Regions from separate parts of the Glaciecola sp. HA4-3 genome, predicted to be linked through region 1. Evidence: predicted binding sites of a transcription regulator. Region 1 holds the regulator's gene; each other region holds the start of a gene.
The links. The regulator FNR, encoded in region 1, switches genes on or off when oxygen is low (the NO sensors DNR and NnrR bind a similar motif). The targets are predictions, from matches to a motif close to TTGATCTAGATCAA.
Positions count from the first base shown of each region.

Region 2: the regulator FNR is predicted to act here: its motif matches at 2,291-2,304, upstream of ACZ1G6_RS15940 (OmpW family outer membrane protein).
Region 3: the regulator FNR is predicted to act here: its motif matches at 1,708-1,721, upstream of hemN (oxygen-independent coproporphyrinogen III oxidase).

Region 1 is NZ_CM146340.1:1,532,524-1,536,742, reverse strand. Features, by position in the region: partial or broken gene rssA (patatin-like phospholipase RssA) at 1-881, opposite strand, end outside; gene ttcA (tRNA 2-thiocytidine(32) synthetase TtcA) at 890-1,798, opposite strand; gene fnr (fumarate/nitrate reduction transcriptional regulator Fnr) at 1,973-2,710, opposite strand; gene ACZ1G6_RS07245 (sulfite exporter TauE/SafE family protein) at 2,733-3,425, opposite strand; gene ccoS (cbb3-type cytochrome oxidase assembly protein CcoS) at 3,400-3,615, opposite strand; gene ACZ1G6_RS07235 (heavy metal translocating P-type ATPase) at 3,642-4,219, opposite strand, start outside.
Region 2 is NZ_CM146340.1:3,346,291-3,350,509, reverse strand. Features, by position in the region: gene ACZ1G6_RS15970 (DUF494 family protein) at 1-165, shown strand, start outside; partial or broken gene ACZ1G6_RS15965 (topoisomerase DNA-binding C4 zinc finger domain-containing protein) at 188-322, shown strand; gene ACZ1G6_RS15960 (DNA topoisomerase family protein) at 359-745, shown strand; gene ACZ1G6_RS15955 (Sua5/YciO/YrdC/YwlC family protein) at 738-1,019, shown strand; gene ACZ1G6_RS15950 (Sua5/YciO/YrdC/YwlC family protein) at 1,000-1,293, shown strand; partial or broken gene hemF (oxygen-dependent coproporphyrinogen oxidase) at 1,290-2,236, shown strand; gene ACZ1G6_RS15940 (OmpW family outer membrane protein) at 2,425-3,141, shown strand; gene aroE (shikimate dehydrogenase) at 3,246-4,085, shown strand; gene ACZ1G6_RS15930 (gamma carbonic anhydrase family protein) at 4,090-4,219, opposite strand, start outside.
Region 3 is NZ_CM146340.1:1,330,623-1,334,841, reverse strand. Features, by position in the region: gene ACZ1G6_RS06340 (acyl-CoA dehydrogenase family protein) at 1-883, opposite strand, end outside; gene ACZ1G6_RS06335 (histidine phosphatase family protein) at 959-1,570, opposite strand; gene hemN (oxygen-independent coproporphyrinogen III oxidase) at 1,780-3,171, shown strand; gene ACZ1G6_RS06325 (zinc-dependent metalloprotease) at 3,215-4,219, opposite strand, start outside.

The DNA.
Region 1 (4,219 bases):
ATTGAATTTGCTTTGCGATGCGCTCCACCGATTGTCGCCCCTTAATTGCGAGTTCTTCAGCTCGATGGAACTCCAAAAGGCCAACATCTCGTAGCTGTGGTTCAATAAGAAGATCAGGCGGATCGCCAGCAAGTCTTGAACGAGTAACTCGTGCTTGCAATATCTCTAGGGATGAACTCATTACACTCATGATACTCAGGCGCTTTACTTTTATTTGGCTTGGGATCAGGCGAAAACCATTGTTTCATAAAGCCGTCGTTTGCTTTATCCATAAATGCATCTGTTCTTTCCTGATTAGCGTGATGCTCTTGCTCATACTTTTCTATTAGCTGCGGTCTAAAATCAGCACTAAGATTAACGGCAATAACAAAATCAGCACCAAGTTGACGGCATTGGTTCACAGGGACAGGGTTCACCACGGCACCGTCAACTAACCATCTGCCTTCATGCTCAATTGGAGCAAACAGAGCTGGAATTGCGCATGATGCTTGAATTGCATCGTTTATATCACCTTTAGCAAAGATAACTTCCTTACCAGAATATAGATCGGTGGCAACAGCTGTAAAAGGAATATTCATTTGTTCAAAGGAAGGTGCACAAAATGATTCTTTATGTTTTTCAAATACTTTTTGACCACTAGCGAGACCACCGCGTCTAAATCCAATACCTAATAGACTAAATACTTGCCATTCGTTAAGCGTATTTGCCCATGCCTCTAGTTCGTCTAGTTTGCCACTTGCGAATGCTGAACCAACGTAAGCGCCGATAGAGCAGCCTGCAACGATATCTATTTTGATACCAAGTTCTTGCAGTGCGTTAATTATGCCAATGTGGGCCCATCCTCTTGCCGCTCCAGCGCCTAAAGCTAAACCAATCTTCATATAAATCCTTATTTAAGCTCTACAACATCTATGTCAAATTTGCCGTGCTTATCGATATCACTAATCGAATCACTACTAACAACAAGAGGGTCAAAGGCAATATCTTTCTCACCGTTTATAGAAGTTGTTTTTGTAAGTGAGTCAAAGTCAAAATGCTGATTATCTAACAAATGAGAGGGTACAATATTTTGCATCGCTCTAAACATTGATTCTATTCGTCCAGGAAATTGTAAATGCCAGTCTTGTAGCATTTTCTTAATATTCTTACGTTGAAGGTTTTCTTGTGAACCACACAAATTGCAAGGGATGATAGGGAAACTCATCGCATTTGCATATTTTTGTAAATCGTTTTCTTGGCAAAAGGCGAGGGGACGAATAACAATATTTTCGTTATCATCGCTGACCAACTTTGGCGGCATAGATTTTAGTCTGCCGCCATAAAACATGTTTAACATCATCGTTTCTATCATGTCATCTCTATGATGACCTAGCGCAATTTTACTCGCCTTTATTTCTTTCGCCGTCCTATACAATATACCTCTTCTTAGTCGCGAGCATAAGGAGCAGGTCGTTTTACCTTCAGGGATTTTGTCTGTGACTATACTGTAGGTATCTTCTTCAACAATTTTGTAGCTTACCCCCAAAGCTTTAAGGTATGAAGGCAACACATGTTCAGGAAAACCGGGCTGTTTTTGATCTAAATTAACGGCCGTGATACTAAAGCTGATGGGGGCTATTCGCTGAAAATACATTAAAATATCGAGCAGGGCATAACTATCTTTACCGCCAGAAACGCACACCATTATATGATCGCCATCCTCAATCATATTGTAAGTTTGTATGGCTTTTCCGGTTTCACGTCTAAGACGTTTTTGAAGTTTATTAAAGTTGGTAGAGCTTTTTTGTTTAGCTAACACAGTATCATCTTTAGAAATTTTAAAACGGGGTGATTATAAACAAGGATCTAGTCTTTGACTATGATTTGAAGACCAAAAGTATCATTAATGCGGGTGTATTTGAGCGACTTCACTGATTCATTCGAATGTATTCAACAGACTGTGAAGCCTTTAAAGTAGCGTTTTGGCTTTCGGTTAACAGGCCGATGTAATCGCAATTTCGTTTTCAGGCATCCGCTGTTTAAGGCCCTGATCGTCAAGAATAGTGATCAATTTACCTTCGACACTAATAAGGCCTTCTTTTTGAAAACGCGTTAATAACCTTGATATTGTCTCAACTGTCAAACCAAGATAGTTTCCTATTTCATTGCGAGTCATCGATAAATGGAATTGTTTGGCAGAATAACCACGCTCATCAAATCGCTGCGATAAATGACTGATGAAGTGTAACAAACGCTCTTCTGCACTTCTTTTACTCAGTAGCATCATCAAATCATGATCATGTTTAATTTCGGAGCTCATGAACTTCATAATCTGTTGACGCAATTTAGGGTAGTTCGCTGATACTTCTTCTAAGGTGTTGTAGGGTAACTCGCAAACCATAGCTGTTTCTAGTGCTTGCGTGAAGCTTTGATGTTGAGAGTCCTTTAAAGCATCAAAACCGATAATATCACCAGGAAAATGAAAACCAATAACCTGTTCAACGCCGTCTTTACCGCTAATATACGATTTAAACGAACCTGATCTAACCGCAAACAAAGAGTGAAATTTATCACCAGCATTCACTAGCTTATCGTGTTTGTGCAAAGGCTTCTTGCGCTCAATGATTTCGTCAAGCGACTCCAATTCATTTTTATTGAGACTAACAGGAAGACAAAGATGACTAAAGCTACAGCTTTGGCAGTGGATGGACATTTCAGGTAATTTAGGCATAAGCTACTAACCTTTGCGTATTTTAGATCATATTTATACTCTTAAATAATTCAAAGGTCAAAATTATTGCAAAAACAAATAGTAACAAAGCAATAATTTGTCTAGTTCTAATGTTCTGTAGCAGTGGCATTAAGAAACTTGCCCCCATGCTACTAGCAAGAAGCGCCGGCAAAGTGCCTAAGCCAAATGCAAACATAAATATTGCGCCTTGCAAGGCACTAGTGCTCGATAACGACCATGTTAATGCAGAGTAAACCAAGCCGCAGGGTAACCAGCCCCATATAAAACCATAAGCGATAGTATGAAGGGGACTTTTAAATGGAATAAAACGTTTTGCTAACGGTGAAATATGCCGCCATACCGATGCGCCGGCTTTTTCTAAGACTATCAAGCCCTTAAAAATATCACTAATATAGAGCGACAATAATACAAGAAAAACAATACTAAGAGATTGTAAAATCACTAAGCCTGTTAGTAGGCTGCTACTAACAATACCGCCAATCAACCCAGTGAGCCCACCAGCAAGTGTATAAGCAAAGATTCGGCCAAGGTTATAGCACCATATGTAGGGCTGCACCGATGCGCCTTTTGGAATAGCAAAGGTAAATGCTGACGCAATTCCGCCACACATACCTATACAATGAACACCGCCAGCTAGACCAATTAAAAAAGCAGTGATTGGCAACCATTCAGGCACCAGTATTACCTTTGTCATCGTGCTTGCTTGGCGAAGTTTTTGATGAGGAGGGTTTGTTTTCTTCTTTTAAATCATCATCAAATAAAATACTGTAACCTTGTCGTTCTAAATCATCGAACTGGTTAGATTTTACGGCCCAAAAAAACACGCCAATCGCAATAGCAATAATAATAACAGCCAATGGAATAAGAACAAATATTACACTCATGAGATTTTACTCTTTAAAATCATAGCTTATCGCATTAATCGTGTTGAGTTGTAAACCACGATGACAGAACTCAATGACATTCCTAATGCAGCTTGCCATGGTGTCAATATACCAAAGACTGCAAAAGGTAGAACGCTGATATTGTATCCTAGTGCCCAAGCAATGTTCTGCTTTATTTTTCGTTTGGTTTGCTTAGCCATAAATAGTACATCAATTAATGAGCTTAGCTTCGGGTTTAATAATACGATATCAGCTGCATTTTTTGCTAAATCAGAAGCGTTTCCAACCGCTATTGACACATCGGCTGCCGCTAGTACGGGTGCGTCATTAATGCCATCACCGAGCATCAATACTTGAGAGCCCTGTTGATGTTTTTGTTGAACAAAAGCCAATTTTGCTTCTGGATGTCTATCACCAATTGCGTTCTTAATATTAAGTTGTTTTGCGACAACTTCAACATTAGCTTGTGCGTCTCCGCTAAGCACACTTAACTCATAATCAGATAGGATAGCGATGATGTCACTTGCTCCATCCTGTACAGTATCTGTCACCCAAAATGCGCCAACTAACCTCTTATTGATGCAAAAAAGAACATTAGCTCCCA
Region 2 (4,219 bases), 1.8 Mb from region 1:
GAAATGGTGATTGACAGAGTAATGGAAATTGAATCTTCTGAATTTTGTTTAGTGGATTTAAAATGGGTCGTTTTAATGGTGTTATTTAACGTCCCTGGAAAAGAGACAGCTTATGAACAGATGGAAGATTTACTGTTTGAATTGCCCGAGGGTGCGCTACACTAGCTGTGACTAAAAAAAGAGCGAAATTTTCCCTCATCACGACGCGCACCAACTTGCATATGGAGACTGCCCTGACTGTGCAAATCCACTACGAATAAAGCATGTAGGTAAAAATAGTTTTCTAGCCTGCACTACTTATCCAAAATGTGATTATACCAAATCACTCAATCGGACTGACATCGATATCATTAAGATCATGGATGAAAGCCAGTGCCCTGACTGTCAATCTTTGTTAGCGGTAAAAAAAGGCCGTTTTGGCATGTTTATTGGTTGTACAAACTTTCCTAATTGTCATTTTATTTCGACTAATCAATCAGCCAAAAAACAGGCAAAATACACGCCGGTAATATGTCCTAGTTGCTCAAAAGGAATGATGCAAGTAAAACAAAATAGGTTTGGGAAGCTTTTTTATGCCTGCGATAACTATCCAAAATGTAAGCATATATTTAATAATATGCCCGTTGAAAAAACGTGCGATAGTTGTGGCTCATCGGTGATGCTTGCTAAGCCTGATTCAATGACAACCTTTATATGCCCTAATAAAGATTGCGCTAAACAAATTGATGAGTCTACACATGAATGAACAAATGAAAAATCTAACGAAATGGTATAATGATGGTGAGGTGTTTGCTTATCCAACTGAAGCTGTTTTTGGCTTGGGTTGCGATCCTCAGAATAAAGAAGCACTTTATCAGATTTTAGCCCTAAAATCCCGTGAAGTCGAAAAAGGGGTAATACTTATCGCAAGCGATTTTGCCCAAGTAAATCCGTATGTGATGTTTGACGCATTACCTAATGACTCGCAAGCAACGATACTTTCGACTTGGCTAAGGCCCAGTGACTTGGCTGTTACCTAAATCTTCATATACCCCAGCTTGGATAAGCGGCGACTCCGATATGATTGCGGTGCGAATATCCTCCCATCCACTCGTGCGTAAGATGTGCAATGTGTTAAATGCTCCAATGGTATCTACCAGTGCAAATCCTGCGACACTTGAGCCTGCTCGGTCTGTGCAAGAGCTTCGCGAATATTTTGGTGATACACTGAACGTTATTGAAGGGGACTTAGGTAAACAGGCGACACCTAGCAAAATATTTCACAGTTTAACAATGGAAACCATACGCGCATGAGCAGTAATGCTGAACCTTTACTTGATATATCACAACAACAAATAGCACAGGTAAAGTCCTATCTATTGAAGTTACAAGATGAAATTTGCCAAACCTTATCATTGGCAGATGGTGGTGGAGATTTTAAAGAAGATACTTGGGAGCGCGACGAGGGGGAGGCGGAAGGTCTCGAGTTATGAGAGATGGTTTAGTAATAGAGCAAGGAGGCGTAAACTTTTCTCATGTATTTGGTACACAAATGCCTGCTTCTGCAACAGCAGCAAGACCTGAGTTAGCGGGACGTAGCTTTCAAGCGATGGGCGTTTCTTTGGTGATACATCCACATAACCCTTATGTGCCAACTTCACATGCAAACGTTCGATTTTTTGTCGCTTTAAAAGAAGGTGAAGATCCAATTTGGTGGTTTGGAGGAGGATTTGATTTAACACCAACATACGTTTTTGTTGAAGATGCAAAGCATTGGCATCAAGTTGCTCATGATTTGTGTGAGCCTTTCGGCCAAAATATTTACAATGAGTACAAGCAATGGTGCGATCGATATTTCTATCTGAAACACCGAAACGAAACTCGAGGTGTGGGAGGCTTGTTTTTTGACGATTTAAATCAATGGGGCTTTGAAAAGTCTTTTGATTTCATGAAAGCTGTCGGTAATGGCTATCTTAATGCATATGTGCCGATTGTTGAGAAAAGAAAAGAGATGTCTTTTACCGAGCGAGAGCGTCACTTTCAATTATATCGACGCGGACGTTATGTTGAATTTAATCTAGTTTATGACCGCGGAACCTTATTTGGTCTACAAACAGGTGGACGCACAGAGTCTATTTTGATGTCTATGCCGCCACTCACAAGATGGGAGTATAACTACCAACCTTCTAGTGAGACGCCAGAAGGTGCAATTATGCAATACTTAAAACCCATTGATTGGTTAAAGCTAGATCACTAATTACAAATTTTTTTCGATGATTTAAACAGAACCATCTTAATTATTCGAAATTATTTGATTTAGATCAACGAATTAAACTACTGTAAATCAAGTGCTTAGCAAACATTAATCTAGATCAATATATTATTTTTTACGTATCTTATTATTCTTGGCAGATTTATTAATTAACCAATTATAGTGAGTACAATATGAAAAAATCAGCTTTGGCATTAGCCGTTTTAACCTCAATGACATGCACCTTCGCAAGCGCTCATGAAGCAGGCGATATTCTAATTCGAGGCGGTTTTACTACTGTCGCACCAGATGCTGGCAGTTCAAATATTCAGGTAGGCGGCGCAGATTTTAGTCTTCCTATAGGCCCTGCTGATGGCAACGTGTTGCTTGGTCCAGTTGATGTTGACGATAATACGCAGTTAGGTCTTAATTTCGCGTATTTTATAACTGATAATGTTAACGTTGAAGTGTTGGCAGCTACTCCATTTTCTCACGATATTGAGATTTTAGGTGGCGTCAAGCTAGGTGACACCAAGCACTTGCCACCAACGGTTACCGTCAATTACTTTTTTAATGATGCTTCTTCAAAGTTTCGTCCATATGTAGGCGCTGGTTTAAACTATACAATTTTCTTTGATGAGAGTTTTGACGCTGGTGCAGTTGACTTAGTTGCTGCAAATGCCGGTGGTGCACAGATATCTGATCTTGAGTTAGACGCATCATTTGGTTTTTCAGCACAAATTGGCGCTGATTATGAAATTTCAGATGGTATTTATCTAAATGCATCGGCTCGTTATATTAATATCGAAACTGACGCTACATTTAGTGTTAATGGCGCAGACTTGGGTCGTGTTGATAATATCGATATAAATCCATGGGTATATACATTGTCTGTCGGTTACACTTTCTAAGATAAAGCGTTTAAGTACTGAAGCCTTGCATGTTGATGCAAGGCTTTTTTATGTCTAAAAATTAGGTATGATGCTCACCACACTCTCTCAACAAGGCGAAAACATTGTCAAACACTACAATGGCTTGTGTTTTTGGTAATCCGATAGCACAAAGCAAATCTCCTATTATTCATCATATGTTTGCTGCACAATTTGGCCTTGATTTGATCTATCAAAAGCGTTTAGCGCCTGTTGATGGATTTGTTACTTCTGCAAATGAATTTTTTGCTCAAAAAGGGACAATCGGCGCAAACGTGACAATGCCATTTAAGCATGATGCATTTGCTTGGGTCGATAAGCTATCCATTCAAGCAAGCATTGCAGGAGCGGTGAACACGATTATTCGTCAGTCTAATCAAAGTGGTGAAGACACATTCATTGGAGATAACACTGATGGTATTGGTCTGGTCAATGATCTTAAGGCAAATGGTCTATCCCTTGAAGGGGCATCTGTATTATTAATTGGCGCTGGAGGTGCTGCTCAAGGTGCGGTTCCTGCTCTTATTGATGCTGGTGTAAATGCCTTACACGTAAGCAATCGAAACCAAAGCAAAGCACAAGCGTTAGTTAATTTGATTAATCAATACAGTGTAGGGAAAGGGTTTACTTATCAAGATCCCGACCAGCAAAAGTTTGACATTATCATTAATGCGACCTCTTTGAGTTTACAAGGACAGGTTCCCAGTATTGATGATAGCGTATACACCTCACAAACAAGTGTTTATGACATGGTCTATAGCAATGATAGTACACCTTTCGTTAAACATGCTCAGGCAAAGGGATGCCAACAAGCCCTAGATGGTTTAGGTATGCTGGTGCAACAAGCGGCACAGAGCTTTTATTTATGGTTTTCAGAGCGTCCTGACACAGCATCAGTGTTAGAAAGGCTAAAAGCGCAAGGTTGAATACTTATTTACTTGTCATATACTCATTTTTCAGTGCAACATAATTGGCCGCGGTATCTTTAAAAAAGCGACGTTCTTTTTCATTAATAGGGCGCTTTTTAACCACTGGATTACCCACATATAAATAACCACTT
Region 3 (4,219 bases), 200 kb from region 1:
TTAAAGCTTGACCAAACGCGATACGTTGCTCAACTCTTTCACACGCCATATCAAGAGCACGCTGTGCACACCCTATTAATCTCATGCAGTGGTGTATGCGACCAGGGCCTAAACGACCTTGGGCAATCTCAAAGCCACGCCCTTCACCTAAGATTAAATTTTCTTTGGGTACTTTAACATTTTCAAACAACACTTCTGCATGGCCGATAGGCTCATCTAAATATCCCATTGCAGACATTGGCCTAAGGACGGTCACTCCCGGTGTGTCTAAAGGTACAAGAATCTGAGATTGTTGCTGATGTCTAGGAGCATCCACGTCGGTTTTGCCCATGACAATCATAATTTTACAATTCTCATTCATTGCGCCACTTGTATACCATTTACGACCGTTTATTTCGTAATGGTCACCTTTATTTTCAATTTTGGTCGCAATGTTTGTCGCATCCGATGACGCGACCTCTGGTTCTGTCATCGCGAAGGCCGATCGAATTTGCCCCTCAAGCAAAGGTTCAAGATAGTCTTTTTTGTGTTGTTCATTTCCGTATTTTGAAATGACTTCCATGTTACCAGTGTCAGGTGCACTGCAATTAAATACCTCAGAACTCCATAAAACCCGCCCCATTATTTCGCATAAGGGCGCGTATTCTAGATTACTTAAACCAGCACCATATGGTAAGTATTCTTTTGGCAAAAATAGATTCCACAAGCCTTGCGCTTTGGCCTTTGCTTTTAATTCTTCCATTAGCTGAGGTGTTCGCCATTGGTGTTCATTGTTCATCACAAGATCATGATATTTTTGCTCAATGGGATATATTTCAGCGTCCATAAATGCAGTAAGTTTTGCCATTAGTTCTTGTGTTTTAGGGCTATGATCAAAGTTCATGTTATCTCCTGTAAAATGGGCTAACTATAAGTAATTTTTTGAATATGTTCAGGGTGGTCAAGGTGAGAAATCGTATTAAAACTGCTCAATTGGAAGCCACGCTGATTGAAAAAAGTGAGAGACGCTTGTATTGCGTATTTGCAAATTAAACGCTATTGCTTGTTCCACACTTACGTTTAACACGTGCATTAAAAATACGGCCATAGCCCCTCCAGAGGTCACAACAAGCACGTTCGATTTATTAGACTGTTTAATCGCATCTGCACTTGCTTGAACTCGGGCACAAAAATCTAACCACGACTCACCTTTATAAGACTCAAGCGATGACCTTGACCATGCCAGCATTGCTTTTTTCAAAATAACGTACCACGCACTTCTTGGCGAGTCGGGTTCTGGCTTTTGTTCAGGATGCATTGCAATATAAGCTGATACTATTGCTTCAAAATCAAACTCATCCCAACCACGATCCTTGATTATTTCTGAGGGGTCAAAACAAGACACTAAGCCGTCAGCGGTTTGTTTATGTCGCAACATGTTACCTGTTACAACATAATCAAAGTGCTTTGATCTTTTCTTAAAATAATCCCCAAGAATCGTTGATTGCTCGTGTCCAAGAGCGCTCAGTTTGTCATAATCATCAGCGCCAAATGATGCTTGTGCATGACGCACTAGGTATAACTGTCCCATCTACAATTCCTATCGGGCTTTGTTCTAATGTTAAAATAAGGTTAAAGGGTTTCTGTTATTTTGAGTAATTGATTCTTTTGATAGACGCTTATTAGTCCTAAATATAGCAAGGGCTTCTTCACTTACCTTGCACTTTCTTAACATAGATCAATATTCGTTCATTAGTCTTAATCTACTATGACGCTCAACATAAATATGAGCAAACTCACATGCATACTAGTGAATTTTTTGATAAGCGAATTTTAGAAAAATACAACTCGGCAGGGCCACGCTATACATCTTATCCAACCGCTGTAGCATTCCACGATAATTTTACAGAACAAGATTTTCAAAAATCTGTTGAGAATGTCATCACGCAAATGCAAAAAGACAAAACGTCTAGCCTGTCTTTATACATTCATATTCCTTTTTGCCACTCACTTTGTTACTACTGCGGCTGTAATAAAATAGTGACTCGTAACAAGGACAAAGTTGAAAAATATCTTCGCTATCTAAAAACCGAAATAGCGCAAAAAGCCCCCAATTTTTCTGCCTTTGAGGTGAATCAAATTCACTTTGGTGGAGGTACTCCTAGCTTTTTAAGCAATCAACAACTTAATAGCATTCTTTTGTTTATTAAGCAGCACTACAGATTAGCAAACAAAATAGAACAAAGTATTGAAGTTGACCCTAGGGAAATTCCACCCGATTATGCTCTGCAACTTAAAAACTTGGGTTTTAATAGACTCAGCGTTGGAGTACAAGATGTCAATCAATCGGTACAGACTCATATTAATCGAGTTCAAGATACTCAATTTATTATTAAGCTAATCAATGACGCTAAACAAGTCGGATTTGAGTCAATTAATATTGATTTAATTTATGGCTTACCCGGGCAATCCATACAAACTATGGAAGAGACCTTATCTGCTGTTGAACAGATGGATGTCGACCGTATTTCATTATTCAGTTATGCACATATGCCTCAACTCTTTGCGGCACAGCGTAAAATAAAATTAGATAGTATGCCTAGTAAGCAAGACAAACTTGCGCTATTTCAATATAGCATCAATCACCTAATATCAAAGGGGTACGACTTTATTGGCATGGACCATTTTGCCAAGCATAGTGATGAACTTAGCAAATCAGCAAGAAACCGAAAACTCACCAGAAATTTTCAAGGTTACACTACAGATCAGGCAGATTGTTTGCTTGGCTTTGGGGTCTCATCTATCAGCAATACTGGAAACGCTTATTCTCAAAACTACAAAAAGCTTAATGAGTATTATGCTGCCATCGATAGTCATCAAACGACTATTGAAAAAGGCGTAAGTTTATCAAAAGATGATGTGATTCATCGGGCATTAATACACCAACTTATGTGTAACTTTTTTGTGGATAAACACCAATTTTCAGCAAAATATCAGATAGATTTTGACAAGTATTTTAGTGCCTCTTTGAAGCAACTAACTCCTTTTGTGGAAGATAACTTATTGATTGACACTCCCTTTAAAATTAAGATTTTTCCTAGGGGACGGCTACTGATTAGAAATATCTGCATGAGCTTTGACCAGTATCTTACAAGCCCACTTCACCAAATGAGATATAGTAGGGTCATATAAAAAACAATTGCCGAGCCAAGTAGACTCGGCAATTATGTTATTTCTATATCGGAGAACCTGGAGGAAGTGGTTTAACTGACATTTCTAATGGCCAATTACCGTGTGTCCAGTAATGGGATAAATGTCGCAAAATGACACTGTTATTTCCTTTGTTTTTATGTTTATTTAACCATTTTTGGTAATCCAACAACTGCTGCTGCAAACTTGCTTTCACCTCCACACCTAGATTGGGTGCGTTTAAAGCGTCAAAGTACGCAGACAAAGCAACATATTTAATTCGCTGTTCTAACACATCTGTCGTATTTATCTGGATTAGGTTTTTAAATATGTCTTGTGCAACCTGACTAACCGAAGGTATGTCTTGGTTATCACTGTGTTGTTGATGCAGGCGATTTAAACGTTCGCTTGTCAGTAAAATCCGTAGACTATAATGTGAAATAGATTCTGCGGCAGTTATTGGGTCAAACGCTATCCCAGTTCTTGTTGGCATGCTTTCTCTGGTGCGCGAGCTACCATATGCCTTGGGTGGAATTAAAGATAGAATTTCTGATGGGATTCGCAAATACTCACTCGACGCACTTTGAATCATTAACTCTAAAGCTCTTTGCTGTTGTGATGGTGAGACCATCCCAACTTCAGCCAATTCTAAATCACTTTCTACCGCATAACGGTATGTCACCCCCGAAATCTGTTTTACAAGCGCATCAAGTTGGTAACGATGTGAATAATAAAGCGGCACAAGACGACGCTCCAAATCAGAGTAATACTCACCTTCTGGCAGACTCGCTCTACCAAACCTAGCTAAAGAGAACGCCCGTACTTGACTCATGCGTTCAAACTCGGCAACCGGGTCACTTCCGTTATCCCATAAATGCCCGTCAGCAGACGCTCTGCTGGCAACTCTTGCGTCAGGATCTGATTTGTATAACAAACCACTGGTTTTCGTTTGATTCACAAGGCTCAACAAAGCCTCAGTTTCATTTACATCATCGGGAAAGTCTTGATAACCATATTCAACAACGTATTTGTCCCATATTCCGATTTTGTC